Regions from separate parts of the Paraburkholderia unamae genome, predicted to be linked through region 2. Evidence: riboswitches for the same ligand, from Rfam matches in the RefSeq annotation. Region 2 holds a riboswitch; each other region holds the start of a gene.
The links. Region 2 has a riboswitch for cobalamin ahead of C7402_RS29695 (TonB-dependent receptor domain-containing protein). Riboswitches for the same ligand answer to the same signal wherever they lie in the genome.

Region 1 (5,341 bases), on a different contig from region 2:
CGAGCAGGCGCGCGAGCGTGGCGGGGTCGATCGGGCCGGGCACGAAGTGCCGCATGTCGCGCCGCTCGTAAATCGCGCGGTACACCGCCGCGCGTTCGGCTTCGTCAAAGGGCTGTGCCATGAAAGAGTGCGGCCGTGAAAGCCGGGTTGGAGGGCCAGTAAGCGTGCATGTAGGTCGCCGCGATCGAGCCGTGGCGATAAAACGCCTCGCCCGGCGCGCCGGTTTGCGCGTGCCGCGCCGTGAGCGCGGGCGCAAGCGGCGTGCTCATGCGCGAGTAATGAAACGTATGGCCGCGCAGCGCGCCGTGCTCACCGTCGACCTGCTGCATGCCGAGCGCCGCGAAGCGCTTTTGCATGGCCGCCTCGCCGGGCAGCAGGCCGAGCATCGGCGTGCGCGTGCCCGCCACGTCGGTGAGCGCGTCGAGCAGATAAAGCATGCCGCCACATTCGGCGACGAGCGGCTTGCCCGCGGATACATGTGCGCGCAACGTATTCGCGCTTTGCGTATTGCGCACGAGCGTCGTGGCATGAAGCTCGGGGTAGCCGCCGGGCAGGAAGATCGCGTCGGCGTGGGCGGGAGCGGGCTCGTCGGCGAGCGGCGAGAAGTAGCTCACGCGCGCCCCCAGGACTTCGAGCAACGCGATATTCGCGGGATAGAGAAACGAGAACGCGGCGTCGCGCGCGATCGCGACATGGCGGCCTTCGAGCAGGCGCGGCATTGCTTCGTCATGCGAAGGATCGTCGAATGCCACCGCAGGCGGCAGACCGGCGAGGGCGGTTTGTGAGAGTGCGTCGGCGGCGCGTTCGATGCGCGCGTCGAGGTCGTCGATCTCGCTTGCCTGATGCAGGCCGAGATGGCGATCGGGCAGCGCCATCGTCGTCTCGCTTGCCACGTGCCCCAGCCAACGCAGGTCGGCGGGCAGTGCTTCCTGCAACATCTGCGCGTGGCGCGCCGAACCGACGTGGTTCGCCAGCACGCCGTGAAACGGCACCTCGGGCCGAAAGCGCGCGAGGCCGAACGCGATCGCGCCGAAGGTTTGCGCCATCGACTTCGCGCTGACGACGGCCGCCACCGGCACGCCAAACGTCGTTGCGAGATCGGCGCTGCTCGGCGTGCCGTCGAAGAGGCCCATCACGCCTTCGATGAGGATCAGGTCCGCTTCGCGCGCGGCCTGCGCGAGCAATGCCCGGCACGCGTGCTCGCCCACCATCCAGAGGTCGAGCGAGAGCACGGGCGCGCCGCTCGCGCGCGCGAGGATCATCGGGTCGAGAAAGTCCGGCCCGGTCTTGAACACGCGCACGCGCCGCCCCGCGCGCCGGTGCAGCCGCGCGAGTCCCGCCGTGAGCGTGGTCTTGCCCTGGCCCGAAGCGGGCGCGCTGATGAAAAGCGCGGGGCAGGCAAGCGTTGCGCACATGCCGTTAGAACTCCACGCCCTTTTGCGCCTTCACGCCTTGCTCGCGGTACGGGTGCTTCACGAGGCGCATTTCGGTGACGAGGTCGGCGGCTTCGATGAGCGCGTCGGGCGCATGGCGTCCCGTGACGACCACATGCACGTGCGGCGCGCGCGAGTCGATCACGCCGAGCACTTCGTCGAGCGGCAGATATTCGTATTTGAGCACCGTGTTGAGTTCGTCGAGGATCACCATCGTGTAGTCGCCGCTCTCGATCATGCGCTTCGCTTCGTCCCAGCCCTTGCGCGCGGTGGCGATGTCGGCGTCGCGATTCTGCGTGTTCCAGGTGTAGCCATCGCCCATCGTCACGAAATCGCAGTGCGCGACGCTGCCGAGAAAGTCGCGCTCGGCCGTGTGCAGCGCCCCCTTGATGAACTGCACCACGCCGAGCTTCATGCCGTGGCCGAGCATGCGCACGGCCATGCCGAACGCCGCCGTGCTCTTGCCCTTGCCGTTGCCGGTGTTGACGATCAGCAGGCCTTTTTCGAGCGTCGCGGCGGCCTGTTTTTTCTCGTGGCCCTCGCGGCGGCGTTGCGTCATGCGTTGGTGCGATTCGGAATCGGTTTTCATCGTCGGGTGTCGGGAATCGGGTTTCGTGATGAGGTTGAGGCTGAATTTTCAGGGCGATTTCGCCGTGTCTTGTGCCGGGCGCGTGGTCTCGACCGCAATCGCGACCGCGACTGTCACGCCTTCGAGCGCGAGCTTGCCGCGCACGAGCGGACCGCCGCTCGCCGCGAGCCGGGCGCAGGGTTCGCATACGCCTTGCACGCCGAATTGCGCTTGCGCCGCGGCGGAAGGTGGCGCAAGCGTCGGCGTCGCCGCGATCTGCTCGCGCGTGTTCGTGCGCAGCGGCAGCGCATGGGCCGCGCAGAACGCGCGCAACGCGGGTTCGTCGGCCTTCGCGTCGAGCGTGGCCACGGCCGTTACGCGTTCGAGCGGCCACGCGCCGAGTGCGGCGCACACGGCCGCTTCAACTTGCGCGAGCGTCACGCCGCGCTTGCAGCCGATGCCCAGCACGAGCGGCGGCGCGCTTTGCGCGGTCTCGAATGAAGGGCGAATGTGGGCAAGATTCACGGCGGGCGCGTCGATCCTGGGCGTGACCGGAGAGGTAAAACCATCGTGGCCCGGCGTTGGCCGGATGCGCGCTACGATAGCACACGCCTTTGCGGCTTCCCACGCCTTCCTTGACGCGCAAGCAAGCCACGCCTACACTCGCACGCACTCTGGTGCTCGCGCGCGCGATTCATTCTGCGTGCGCAGTTAAACGGGAATCAGGGAGCCATCCCGCCTGGGGCATGGCCAACCTGAACTGCACCCGCAACGGTACAACGAGCGCGGCGTTCGCACGAACGCTGCAAGCCGCTTCCATGCTTCAAGCAGTCCACGCCACTGTGCGAGCCGGCCGCAAGGCCGCCCGCGCGGGAAGGCGAAGCGGCGTTTCGTCAGTCCGGATACCGGCCAGATACGTGGGATTCGCGGTGCGGGGATGCGGTGCCGGGTCCGTGATTTTCATGCGTCAGCCGGGCGTGGCCCGTGGCGCGTCTCTGGTCGTTCGTCCCCGGCAGGTTGAATCGTTGCGCTACTTTGCGTCAGGGCGCAGCAACGCACGCGTGTGCTCGCGCGCACGACACCCGCACGAACGGCCAGCGCGACGCACCGCGCCCATCACCCGGCATGGCGCCAAAAGGAGCACCTCATGCAAATGCGCAAGATTCCGGTCACGATCGTGACGGGCTTTCTCGGCAGCGGCAAAACCACGCTGCTGCGCCACATTCTCCAGCACGCGGGCGGCCTGCGCGTCGCGGTCATCGTCAACGAATTCGGCGAACTCGGTATCGACGGCGAGATCCTGCGCGGCTGCGGCATTGGCTGCGACGAGAACGGCAACGAAACGGAAGGCCAGCTCTACGAACTCGCGAACGGTTGCCTGTGCTGCACCGTGCAGGAAGAGTTCTTCCCGGTGATGGAAAAACTGCTCGAGCGCCGCGGCGAGATCGATCACGTGCTGATCGAAACCTCGGGTCTCGCGCTGCCCAAGCCGCTCGTGCAGGCGTTCAACTGGCCGTCGATCCGCAACGCGTTCACCGTCGATGCGGTCGTGACCGTGGTGGACGGCCCCGCCGCCGCGAGCGGCCAGTTCGCCGAAAACCCGCAGGCCGTGGACGCGCAACGCCGCGCCGATCCGAATCTCGATCATGAGTCGCCGCTGCACGAGCTGTTCGAAGACCAGCTTTCGGCCGCCGATCTCGTCATCCTCAACAAGACCGACCTGCTGGACGAAGCGGGCCAGGACGCGCTCATCGCAGAGCTGCGCGAAGAACTGCCGCAGCAGGTGAAGATCGTGCGCGCGCAGCACGGCAAGCTCGACCTGCATACGCTGCTCGGGCTCGAAGCGGCTTCGGAGGAGAGCATTCATCTGCGCCACGACCATCACGGTTCCGCCGACGATCCCGATCATCACCATGACGAGTTCGATTCGGTGGTGGTGTCGGGCGCGGCGCTTTCGCGCGAGACCGTGATCGAGGCGCTGCAACAACTCGTCGACGCGCACACGATCTATCGCGTGAAGGGTTTCGCGGCGTTGCCGGGCGCGCCGATGCGTCTCGTGATTCAAGGCGTGGGCCGCCGTTTCGACAGCTATTTCGATCGCCGCTGGAACGCGCAGGAAAGCGCAGCGCAGCCGCTCGCGAGCCGCTTCGTGCTGATTGGCGAAGACCTCGACGGCGTGGCGCTGCAAGCCGCATTCGACGCGGCATTGGCGAGCGTGCAGACCGCCGGCGCGAAGTGAAACGCTGAGCAAGACAAGGCCGCAACATGCATCTGCTGCGCACCACGCCGGGTGGTTTCGTCGACGACACCCAGGGCGTTATCCGCATCGACCAGCAGCCCGCCGAGATCGTCGTGCTGAGTTCGGCGGACACGACGCTCGCCTTGCTCGCGAGCGTCGTGCCGCGCCTGCCCGAAGGCTTCCCGAGCGTGCGGCTCGCGAACGTCACGTATCTGCGCCAGCCCGCGTCGGTGGACTTCTACGTCGACGACGTGTTGCAGCACGCGCGCGTGGTGGTGGTCGATCATCTGGGCGGCGAGACCTACTGGCCTTATGGCATCGAGCAGGTGGTGTCGCTTGCGCAGCGTCGTGGGCAACTGCTCGCCATGTTTTCCGGCGACTTGCAGGAAGATCCCAACCTCATCGCCAAGAGCCGTGCAGAGCCGGAGTTTTGCCGTCTGTTGTGGCGCTACCTGCGCGAAGGCGGCGCGGCGAACGCCGAATCGTTTTTGCGCGCGCTCGCGTGGCGCACGTTCGGGTGGGGCAGCGAGCCCGCGCCGCCTGTCGTGCTGCCGGCCGCCGCGCTCTACTGCCCGCAGCGCGACGTCGCGACCATCGACGAATGGCGCGCGCGCTGGCAACCCGGCGCGCCCGTGGTCGCGCTGCTGTTTTACAAGGCGCATTTGCAGGCCGCGAACACGGCCGCGTTCGACGCGCTCATCGACGCGCTGCTCGCGCGCGGCATGAACCCGCTGCCGCTTGCGATCACCTCGCTCAAGGACGCCTTGAGCCGCGACGTGCTCGATCAACTCGCGGCCGAGCACGACGTTGCGCTCGTGCTCAACACCACGGCGTTTGCCGCTTCGTCGCTGGACGACCCCGAGCCGCTCGCGCTCGCGGGCGACGCGCCCGTGCTCCAGGTGATCCTGAGCGGCGGCAATCGCGAAGACTGGGTGAACGACAATCACGGGCTGAATTCGCGCGACATCGCCATGCATATCGCGCTGCCCGAGGTGGACGGCCGCGTGATCACGCGCGCGATCAGCTTCAAGGGGCTCGCGTATCACTGCAAGCACACGCAGGTCGACGTCGTGCGCTATCAGCCCGATGTCGAGCGCGTGG
Region 2 (5,341 bases):
CTTCGGTGCGCGCGAGGCCGTGGCCCGCGCGCGCTGCATCGTCGCCGAGGCCGAGATCGCGCTCGCTTCGCGCGATCTCGGCTGGCCGCCGCTCGCGCTCGCCGCGGCGCGGCAAACGCTCGAAACGCATGGCGACCGCCTCAATGCCGCCCATGCGCGCTACCTGGAAATTCGCCGCCTGCTCCTGATCGGCCGTCTCGACGAAGCCGCGCGCATGCTCGCCGAAGCCGATCCCGCACCCTTGCCGCCGTCCTTGCGCGCGGCCCATGAACTGATCGCAGCCGGCATTGCGATGCGGCGCATTCAAACGCAGCCGGCCCGCCGGGCGCTGGCCGAGGCCGGGCGTGCCGCGCGCGAGGCCGGCATCGCGGCGCTGAGCGCGGAGGTGGAGAGCGCGGAGACGCTGTTGCGCGCACCTGCCGCGCGCCTCGTCGCGCAAGGCGAGGCGCGTGTTCTGCTACTGGAGGAGGTCGAGGCGCTGCTCGCCTCGCCAGCGCTTGTCGTGGATGCGTGCCGCTACGTCGTACGCGAGCGCGCCGCGTTGATCGAACTGGCGCGGCGCCCCGTGCTGTTCGTGCTCGCCCGCGCGCTGGCCGAGGCATGGCCCGCCGACGCGCCGCGCGACGCGCTCATCGCGCGGGCCTTCCGCACGAAGCACGCCGACGAGACCCATCGCGCCCGGCTGCGCGTCGAAATCGGGCGCTTGCGCACGCTGCTGCGCGAGGTGGCGGAAATCGGCGCGACGCAACACGGCTTCGCGCTGGCGCCGCGCCACGCGCGCGAGGTGGTCGTGCTGGCGCGCCCGGTCGAGGAGAAGCACGCCGCCGTGCTGGCGTTTCTCGCCGACGGCGAATCGTGGTCGAGCTCGGCGCTTGCGCTCGCGCTCGGCGCGAGCCAGCGCACGGTGCAGCGCGCACTCGACTCCCTCGCGGGGGCGCAGAAGGTGCAGTCGTTCGGCTATGGCCGGGCGCGCCGCTGGACCACGCCGCCTGTCCCCGGATTCGCGACGACCTTGTTACTCCCCGCGCCGCTGCCGGGCGATTAGCATGAACGCCTGTTCTGTTCACTATTCTGTGCCGACGGCAAGGAGGAAGTCATGAAACGAACGACGGCCGAGATTGTTCGCGAGTACGGCCCTTATCCGGGTGTCGAGCAGGTGGGCGGCGTCACCTACGACGGCAAGCAGGTGTGGTTCGCCGTGGGCGAGCGGATCGCCTCGCTCGATCCCGTGAGCGGGCGGCAACTGGGCTCGATCGAGATCGCGGCGCACGCGGGCACGGCCTTCGACGGCCGGCATCTGTTCCAGATTTCCGAAGACCGCATCCACAAGATCGAACCCGAAACCGGCCGCGTGCTCGCCACGATTCCCGCGCCCGGCGGCGGTGGCGACTCGGGGCTCGCGTGGGCGGACGGCACGCTCTGGGTCGGCGTGTACCGCGAGCGCAAGATCCATCAGGTCGATCCGCAGACGGGCGCGATTCTGCGCACGCTCGAATCGAGCCGCTTCGTCACGGGCGTGACGTGGGTGGACGGCGAGTTGTGGCACGGCACGTGGGAAGGCGACGAAAGCGACTTGCGGCACATCGACCCGGACACGGGCGAAGTGCTGGAGCAACTCGACATGCCGCCCGGCACGGCCGTTTCGGGGCTGGAGTCCGATGGCGGCGAGCAGTTTTTCTGCGGCGGCGGCAATACCGGCAAGATTCGCGCGGTGCGGCGGCCCAAGCGCGAAGGCTAGAGCCGAGCGGGCGGGCCGTCGTGGCCCGTTCACCCGCTCGCAGGCCAGGCGTCAGAACGTATAGCTGAGCTTGCCGAACGCGGTGCGCCCGAGCGTGCTATAGCCGTACGCGGTCACATACTGCCGGTTGAACACGTTGGCGAGCGTGGCCGAGAGCGAGAGATGCGCGTTGACCTGGTACGACGCGCGCAGGCTGAGCGTCGTCCACGACGGCAGATAGATCGTGTTCTGCTGGTCGTCGAAGGTCGAGCCGTTGTACAGCAGCGAAAAGCCGGTGCTCAGCGCGTGCAGGTGGAACTCGTCCCACGTGTGGTCCACGCTCAGGCTCGCCGTTTGGCGCGGGCGGCGATTGAGCCAGGTCTGATCGCTCACGTCCTGCGGATTCAGGATGCCGACCGAGAGGCTCACCGGCGTGTACTGGCCGAGCGTGCCTTTGTACGAGAGGTCGATGCCCTGAATATGCGCGCGGCCCACGTTCACGGGCAGGAAGGTCTGCGAGTCGTAGGTGATGAGGTCGTGCACGCGCGTGTCGTACACGGCCGCCGTGAACGTGCCGTACGACGTGGCGGCGTCGAGCGCGGCTTCCACCGAGTCGCTGCGCTCGGGTTGCAGGTTCGGATTCGAGTAGCCGGGGTAATACAGGTCGTTGAACGTCGGCAGGCGGAACGCGTTGCCGTACGACACGCGCGCCGTGTAGACCGGCGTGATCGCCCATGCGAGCGCGACGTTGCCCGTGTTGACCGACTGCCCCTGCACGACCTCGTGGCGGCCCGCGAGAAACAGCGTGAGCGGCCCGAGCGTGGTCGACTGATGCAGCGAGACGGCGGAGTCGTTGCGCGCGGGCACGCCGTTCGGAATGTCCACGGGCAGGAACGCCAGTTCGCGCGTGTAGTCGTAGGCGAGCTTGGTCTCGCCGCTGAGCGGCTGGCCGAACAGCGTGTGCCCGGTTTCCTGGTGCGTGATCGACGTGGAGGTGGAAAAGCGCGTCGAGTCGATCTCGTCGGTGGGAATCGTCGGGTCGTTCGAATAGAGGAACTGACGATCGGTCGCGTAGCCCACGGACTGGTCGAACTGCGTGGTCGGCGTGATGTCGAGATGGAACGCCAGGCCCGTCGTGAGCTGGTTGTCGCGCTGCCGGTCGTTGCCGCCGAGGTTGTCGTAGGAGAGATCGGAGCGGTGGTACAGCGCGAAGGTCGAAATCGACCAGTTGTCGTGCGCGTAGCCGAGGCGCGCGTCCAGGTTCTGCGCGTGATACGGGTTGCGGCCGTTTTCGTGGCCGTAGGCCCACGGCTGTGTCGCGTCGATCCCGGCCGTGTTGTAGTCGTGGAGGCCTAGCGAGTAGGTAAGGCCGCTGAGCGCCGCAAGCGGGCCGGTGGAGGGGATCGTGCCGGAGGTGCGCAACTGCGTGTCGAAGGTCTTGTTCGAGCCGCCGCCGAACGACACCGTGGTCTGGTTCGGCTGATTCGACGCGTGGCGCGTGAAAAGCTGCACAACGCCGCCCACGGCGTCCGCGCCGAACGAGGCGGCGGCGGGGCCGGAGATCACTTCCACGCGGTCGAACGCGCTGGTCGGCAGGTCGGCCCACTCGGCCGTGCCCGTGGTGGAGGAGCCCACGCGGATGCCGTCGATGAACACCGCCACCTGGCTTGCCGACGAGCCGCGAATGCTCACGGCCGAGTAAGCGCCCGGGCCGCCGCTTTGCGAGACGCTCACGCCCGGCAGCGCGGTGAGCGCCTGCGCGATGCTCGGGTCGATGGGGGAGACGCGCTCCAGGTCTTCGCGCGTGAGGACCTGGGTGCTCGCGTAACGCTGGTCGAACGACTGCGGCAAATGCTGCGTGTCGCCCGTCACGAGAATGTTGGGCAGCGTGGCGTCGTCGTCGGGCTGCCGGGTTGGCGCGGACGATGCGCCGGCCGCATGCGCGGCTTGCCATGCGCAGGCCAGCACGGCGGACGTGAGAACGAGATGGCGGAACTTCATGAGGCGGTGGCTGGAAACAGCTCCTGAATACGGGCTGTCCGTGCAACGGGCGACCGCCCACCTGGATGGGCGGCGCTTGCGCATTGGGGCACCCCGCCCGCTGCGGCTGCTGGACTCGGCTGATGGCAGGTCTCCTGGCTTGCGGGTCGACGTCCGCTGCCGGCCTTCCCGGTTTCCCAGTGGCCTGCTCTGGCATGGACTCGCCGTTCACAGTTGCGGGGGCAGCCGCAGTCTCACACTGCGTTCCCTTTTGATCCCGTCGCCGGGAACCATCAGCGCGCAAGGGTAATGGCCGCGTATTCGGCGCGTCAACCATTCGTGCGCGGGGTGTGGCGAAAATGCCCGGTTTGGCCTGCGCCACGACTTCCGCTATGCTTTCAATTGCTTTTCGCGCGGCGGGCCTCGTCCCGGTCGCGGAAAGTGCAACACGAGCGGAACGCAGCAGGGAAGCCGGTGGGAATCCGGCACGGTCGCGCCACTGTGACTGGCACGCGGCAACGCGCCAGAAGTCAGACCTCGCTACGTTCTTTCCACGACGCAAACCAGGGCGCGTAACCCGAGGAGCCGTTCATGCACACCCCCATCTCACCGAGCGACCGGGCAGCCCGGCCGCGACCGCCTGGCGCCGCACGCGGCCAAAAACCGCACGCTGCGGGGCGCGGGTCCGCCCTGTCATAGCGAGCCGGATTACGACGTTTCAGACACCTCGCCGCGCAGAGCGAGGGCTGACAACGCTCGTCCGTACCCCTCCCCACAACGAAAAAGAGCGGACTCCGCCATGAATAAAACTCCCTTCACCGTCCTCGGCGGGACGGTACTGGCATTCGCAAGCACCGGCGCGTCGGCGCAGGAAATGACGCTGTATGGCGAGATCGACGCGAGCGTCGCCTACGTGAGCGACGTGGGCGGCCGCGCGCAATATCGCGCGGGCTCGGGCCTGATCGACGGCAGTTTCTGGGGCCTGCAAGGCAAGGAAGACCTGGGCGGCGGCAATGCCGCGGTCTTTCGCCTCGAACGCGGCTTCTCGGTCACGAGCGGCGAGTCCGTCGACGACCACCCGTTCTACGTGGGCCTCGCGTCGGAGCGCTTCGGCGCGCTCACGCTCGGCCGCCAGTACGACACGATGCACGACTATTTCGCGCCCTACGTGCTCACCGGCGGCACGGGCGGCACCACCTTCGCGCATCCGTTCGACAACGACAACGCCAACAACTCGTGGCTCGCCTCGAACGCCGTGAAGGTTGCGAGCGCAACCTATGGCGGCTTCAGCGCCGGGGCGATGTATGCGTTCTCGAACACGGCGGGGCGCTTTGCGCAAAACCGCGCCTACGGCTTCGGCGCCCATTTCGACGGCGGGCCGTTCAATGCGGGTGTGGCGTGGATGCATCTCGACGGGCGCGGCGAGTCGCCGCTGGGCGCGTACGACACGTCGGTGCTGCCGGGCGCGGGGCTCGTGCCGACCGAAGTCGCGGTGCAGCGCGAAGACATGATCGGCGCGGGCATGAGCTATGTGCTCGGCGATGTCACGCTGGGCGCGGCGTGGTCGCGCTCGATCCGCTCGGGCATGAGCGAGGCCGAAGGCGGTGGGCCGCTGCCATCCGGCGCGTTCAGCAACTACGAAGT
Region 3 (5,341 bases), on a different contig from region 2:
GCTGATTTGCGCGGCATACGGATGCGTGGCGTCGAAAACGAGCGCGATGTGCTCGTCCGCGAGAAAGCGCGTGAGCCCTTCCGCGCCGCCGAAACCGCCCACGCGCACCGTGCAGGCGAGGTCGGCGGGCACGCGGCCGAGGCCCGCGAGCGAGTAGACATGCGCAGGGCCGAGCGTGCGCGCGATCGTCAGCGCGTCGCCAGTGCCGCCCAGCAGCAGGATGCGCGCCGTCATGGCTTGACGGCCTCGTAGAGCGTGACGGGCAGCGCCTGGCGCCACGTGTCGAAGCCCCCCAGCGGCTGCGCTTCGCCGATACCGATGCGCGTGAGCGTGCCGCCATGCTGCGCACGCCACGCCACGAGCGCCGCTTCGCTTTGCAGCGTCACCGCGTTCGCGACGAGCCGGCCGCCCGGCGCGAGCGCCGCCCAGCACGCGTCGAGCACGCCCGGCGCGGTCACGCCGCCGCCGATGAACACGGCGTCGGGCGTGGCGAGGCCCGCGAGCGCATCGGGCGCGCGGCCCGCCACGAGTTGCAGGCCCGGCACGCCGAGCGCCGCGCGATTGTGCTCGATGAAACGCTGGCGCTGCGCATGCGCCTCGATCGCGATCGCGCGGCAGGCCGCATGCGAACGCATCCACTCGATGCCGATCGAGCCGCTGCCCGCGCCCACGTCCCACAGCAGCGCGCCGGGCGTAGGTGCGAGGCGCGCGAGCGTGAGCGCGCGCACGTCGCGCTTCGTGAGCTGGCCGTCATGGCGGTAGGCGTCGTCGGGCAGACCTGGCGTGAGCGTCCAGCCGTGCGTGTGCGCCGGGGCTTCGCTCGTACATTCGAACGCGACCAGATTGAGCGCGGCGGCTTCTTCGACGTGCCACGCGTCGGCGCGGCCGTCGATGCGGCGCTCGCACGCGCCGCCCAGATGCTCGAACACGGCGAGGCGCGTCGCGCCAAAGCCCGCCTCGCTCAGCAACGCGGCGAGCGCCGCAGGCGTGCGCCCGTCCGAGCTCAAGGCGAGCACGCGCGAGCGGGTGTACAGATGGCGGCGCAGCGCGTCGAGCGGACGGCCGACGAGCGAGACCGTCGCCGTGTCCTGCAACGCCCAGCCAAGGCGCGCCGCCGCAAGCGAAAGCGACGAAGGCGCGGGCAGCACGCGCATTTCACCGGGCGTCACGTGGCGCGCGAGCGTCGCGCCCACGCCGAACAGCATGGGGTCGCCGCTCGCGAGCACGCACACGGGCAGATTCGATTCGCGATGCGCGAGCAGCGCCTCGACGCTGAACGGCTGCGGCCACGGTTCGCGCCGCGCGCGCACGCGCGACGGCAGCATCGCGAGATGACGCGCGCCGCCCGTCACCACGGCCGCGTCGAAAAGCGCGCGCCGGGCGTCGCGCACGAGCCCCGCGTAACCCTCGTCGCCGATTCCCACCACCGTCAGCCATGCCTGCCTGCCCTGCATTCGTTCTCCGTCGTTGCTCATCGCTCTGCGACATCTCGCGCGCACGCCCCTTTGCCGGGCGGAGCGCGCCTGAAAACGGGCATAATACCGTGTCCGCCGGCGCCGTTAAGGCAACTTTGCGTGAGACCGGAGCCAAGCGCCGAAGCGCTGACTCCGGGCCGCAAAAAAAGGGAACACAGCACGCTGTGGCCGCCCCCGCGACTGTAAGCAGCGAGACCGCATCCACCCGCGCCACTGGTTTTACCGGGAAGGCCGATGCGGCCCACGACCTGCGAGCCAGGAGACCTGCCGGCCGAACTGTTCGCACGAACCCATATCGGGCGGGGTGTACCGATATAGCGGCCGTTTTCCCGCTTGCCACGCGGGTTGCGCGCCGCACGTGCCATGCTTACCCGATATTCCCTTGACACACGAATCAACGCCCGACTCGCCCCTTGCCATGCTGGCCGCGCTCCGCCCATCGGCGTGCCCGGGGCTCGTGCGCGTGGTCGCGGCGCGTGACGGCGGTCTGTGCCGCATCCGTCTGGCCGGCGGCGTGCTGCACGCTGCCCAGGCGCGCGCGCTGGCCGACGCCGCGCTGGCGCACGCGAGCGGCGTGCTCGAACTGACGAACCGCGCCAACATGCAGATTCGCGGCGTGCGCGCGGGCGAAGAAGCGGCGTTGAGCGCCGCGCTGATCGGCGCGGGTCTGGGCCCGGCCGGCGTGGACGCGACGAGCGCGATCGAACGCGCCTGTGCCGCCGACGAATTGCGCAACGTGATGCTGAGCCCGTTGGCGGGCCTCGACCCCGCCGCCTGCGACACGACAACGCTCGCCGCCGCGCTCATCGACATGATGCAACGCGAGGCGCGTTTTGCTGCGCTTTCGCCGAAGTTCGCGCTGCTGATCGACGGCGGCGAGCGCATGGCGATGCGGGAGCATCCGCACGACATCTGGCTCGCCGCGCAACGGCATGGCGCGACGCTGCGATTCGCGGCGGGCCTGGCCGGCTGCCCCACCGAAGCGCCGATTGGCGTGCTCGCCGCCGACGATGTGTGCGGCTCGATACGCGCGTTGCTGCATGCGTTCCTCGATCTCGCCGGCGCGGACATCACGCGCATGCGCGGCGTGCTGGTCGCGCACGGACTCGAAGCGCTGCTGCACCGCGCACAGCAGCACGGCAAATTCTCGCTGATGCGCGACGACGCCGCGCTGCGAACCTGGCGGCGCGACGCGAGCGACGCCGACCTACGCCTCGGCGCGCACGCGCTGCACGCCGACGGCAGCGGCTACGTGGGTGCGCAGCCCGCGCTCGGCCGCCTCGACGCCGCGACCCTGCACGCGCTCGCCGCCCTCGCTGAAGCAGCGGGCGACGCGACGCTGCGCATCACGCCGTGGCAAAGCCTGCTGCTGCCCAACGTGGCGGCGCGCGCAATGCCCGCCGTGCTCGAACACCTGCGCGTGCTCGGCCTCATTGGCACGCGCGCCGCGCCGCTGGCGCGCCTCATCGCGTGCACGGGCTCGACGGGCTGCGCGAAAAGCCGCGCGGACACGAAGGCCGACGCGCAGCGTCTCGCGGCCCTCCTGCCCGCCGACGCCGAAGCCCACCTGAGCGGTTGCGAGCGCTCCTGCGCGGCCGCGCATCGCGCGCCGTTCACGCTGCTCGCGCAGGCGCCCGAGCACTACGACCTCTACCGGCGCGACGACGCTGCACCCGGCTTCGGCCAACTCGTCGCGCCCAACCTGACCATCGAAGCCGCCGCGCAGGCCATTGCGCGGCGGCCCCGGAGCACCCCCGATGTCTGATTACATCCGCGACGGCCAGGCGATCTATCGCGAGTCGTTCGCGACGATACGCGCCGAAGCCGACCTCTCGCACATTCCCGCCGACCTCGAAAAACTCGCCGTGCGCGTGATCCACGCGTGCGGCATGGTGGACGTCGCCGCCGATCTCGCGTTTTCCGCCGGAGCGGGCGCGGCGGGCCGCCAAGCCCTCGCGCAAGGCGCGCCGATTCTCTGCGACGCGAAAATGGTCGCCTTCGGTGTCACGCGCGCGCGTTTGCCCGCGAACAACGCGGTGATCTGCACGCTCGACGACCCTGCCGTGCCCGAACTCGCGCGCGAGATCGGCAACACGCGCTCGGCCGCCGCGCTCGAACTATGGCGGCCGCATCTCGCGGGCAGCGTGGTTGCGATCGGCAACGCGCCCACCGCGCTCTTTTATCTGCTCGACATGATCGCGGCCGGCGCGCCGCGCCCCGCGCTCATTCTCGGCTTTCCCGTGGGCTTCGTGGGCGCGGCCGAGTCCAAGGCACAGCTTGCGGCCGAGCGCCACGGCGTGCCGTTCGTGGTCGTGCACGGCCGCCGCGGCGGCAGCGCGATGGCCGCCGCCGCCGTCAACGCACTCGCTTCGGAGACCGAATAAATGACCCGTAAAGGACGTCTGCATGGCATCGGCGTCGGCCCCGGCGACCCCGAGCTGCTCACGCTCAAGGCGCTGCGCCTGCTAAAGGCCGCGCCCGTGGTCGCATATTTCGTGGCCAAAGGCAAGAAGGGCAACGCGTTCGGCATCGTCGAAGATCATCTCGACATGGAGCAGGAACGCCTGCCGCTCGTCTACCCGGTGACGACCGAAGCACTCGAACCGCCGCTTTCCTATGAAGCGATCATCGCCGAGTTCTATGACGGCGCGGCCGAAGTCCTCGCGCGCCATCTCGACGCGGGCCGCGACGTCGCCGTGATCTGCGAAGGCGATCCGTTCTTCTACGGCTCGTACATGTACCTGCACGACCGGCTCGCCGCGCGCTACGAGGCCGAAGTCGTGCCTGGCGTGTGCTCGATGCTGGGCGGCGCGGCGGTGCTGGGCGTGCCGCTTGTGTACCGCAACCAGAGCCTTTCGGTACTCTCGGGCGTGCTGCCCGAAGACGAACTGCGCCGCCGCCTCGTTGAAGCGGACGCCGCCGTCATCATGAAGCTGGGCCGCAACTTCGACAAGGTGCGCCGCGTGCTGGGCGAACTCGGTCTCGCGCATCGCGCGCTTTATGTTGAGCGCGCAACGATGGCGAACCAGCGCATCGTGCCGCTCGACGAAGTCGATCCGATGGCGTCGCCCTACTTCTCGCTGCTCGTCGTGCCGGGGGCGAAATGGCAGTCGTGATGCCGCCCGCCATCGTGATTCTCGGGCCCGGCGCGCTCGCCACGGCGCGGCGCGTGCAAACGCTTTACGCGGACTCGCAGGTGCACGCGCTGCAAGGCCGCGTGGATGGCGACGTTGCATTCAGCGAACTCGGCGCGCATCTGCGTGAATGCTACATGCGCGGCATGCCCATCGTCGCGCTGTGCGCAGCGGGCATCGTGATCCGCTGCCTCGCGCCGCTGCTCGCGAACAAGGGCGCCGAGCCGCCCGTGCTCGCGCTCGCCGAAGACGGCAGCGCCGTCGTGCCGCTGCTCGGCGGCCTCACGGGCGTCAATGTCATGGCGCGCGAGATCGGTGCGGCGCTCGCGGTCGCACCGGCCATCACGACGAGCGGCGAGCTGCGCTTCGGCGCCTGCCTGCTCAATCCGCCCGAAGGTTACGCGCTCGCAAGCCTCGCACAAGGCAAGCGCTTCGTCTCCGACCTGCTTGCGGGCGCGACGACGCGCATCGACGGCGACGCGCCGTGGCTCGAAACCGTCGACCTGCCGCGCGACGCGGCCGCGCGCCACGCGATCCGTGTGAGCGCGCAAACCTGGAGCGGCAACCCCGACGACCTCGTGATTCACCCGCGCAGCATCGTGGCCGCCGTGAGCGCGCCTCGCGAAGCGCTTGCCGAACGCGTGCGGCGTGCGCTCGATGCGCAGGGGCTCGCGCCGCTCGCGCTCGCGGCGCTGGTTGCACCGGCGGCGCTCACGGGCGATTCATCGCTCG

Region 1: another riboswitch for cobalamin. It lies ahead of cobW (cobalamin biosynthesis protein CobW); the one in region 2 lies ahead of C7402_RS29695 (TonB-dependent receptor domain-containing protein).
Region 3: another riboswitch for cobalamin. It lies ahead of cobG (precorrin-3B synthase); the one in region 2 lies ahead of C7402_RS29695 (TonB-dependent receptor domain-containing protein).

What each region holds. Positions count from the first base shown of each region.
Region 1 is NZ_QEOB01000005.1:115,701-121,041, forward strand. Features, by position in the region: gene bluB (5,6-dimethylbenzimidazole synthase) at 1-121, opposite strand, end outside; gene C7402_RS12225 (cobyrinic acid a,c-diamide synthase CobB) at 105-1,415, opposite strand; gene cobO (cob(I)yrinic acid a,c-diamide adenosyltransferase) at 1,420-2,022, opposite strand; gene C7402_RS12235 (cobalamin biosynthesis protein) at 2,071-2,526, opposite strand; cobalamin riboswitch at 2,660-2,928, shown strand; gene cobW (cobalamin biosynthesis protein CobW) at 3,149-4,240, shown strand; gene cobN (cobaltochelatase subunit CobN) at 4,267-5,341, shown strand, end outside.
Region 2 is NZ_QEOB01000016.1:35,911-41,251, reverse strand. Features, by position in the region: gene C7402_RS29705 (helix-turn-helix domain-containing protein) at 1-1,045, shown strand, start outside; gene C7402_RS29700 (Vgb family protein) at 1,097-1,738, shown strand; gene C7402_RS29695 (TonB-dependent receptor domain-containing protein) at 1,790-3,718, opposite strand; cobalamin riboswitch at 3,826-4,007, opposite strand; adenosylcobalamin (AdoCbl) riboswitch at 4,153-4,245, shown strand; gene C7402_RS29690 (porin) at 4,497-5,341, shown strand, end outside.
Region 3 is NZ_QEOB01000005.1:129,155-134,495, reverse strand. Features, by position in the region: gene C7402_RS12295 (cobalt-precorrin-6A reductase) at 1-234, opposite strand, end outside; gene cbiE (precorrin-6y C5,15-methyltransferase (decarboxylating) subunit CbiE) at 231-1,454, opposite strand; cobalamin riboswitch at 1,565-1,761, shown strand; gene cobG (precorrin-3B synthase) at 1,894-3,240, shown strand; gene C7402_RS12280 (precorrin-8X methylmutase) at 3,233-3,859, shown strand; gene C7402_RS12275 (precorrin-2 C(20)-methyltransferase) at 3,860-4,591, shown strand; gene cobJ (precorrin-3B C(17)-methyltransferase) at 4,579-5,341, shown strand, end outside.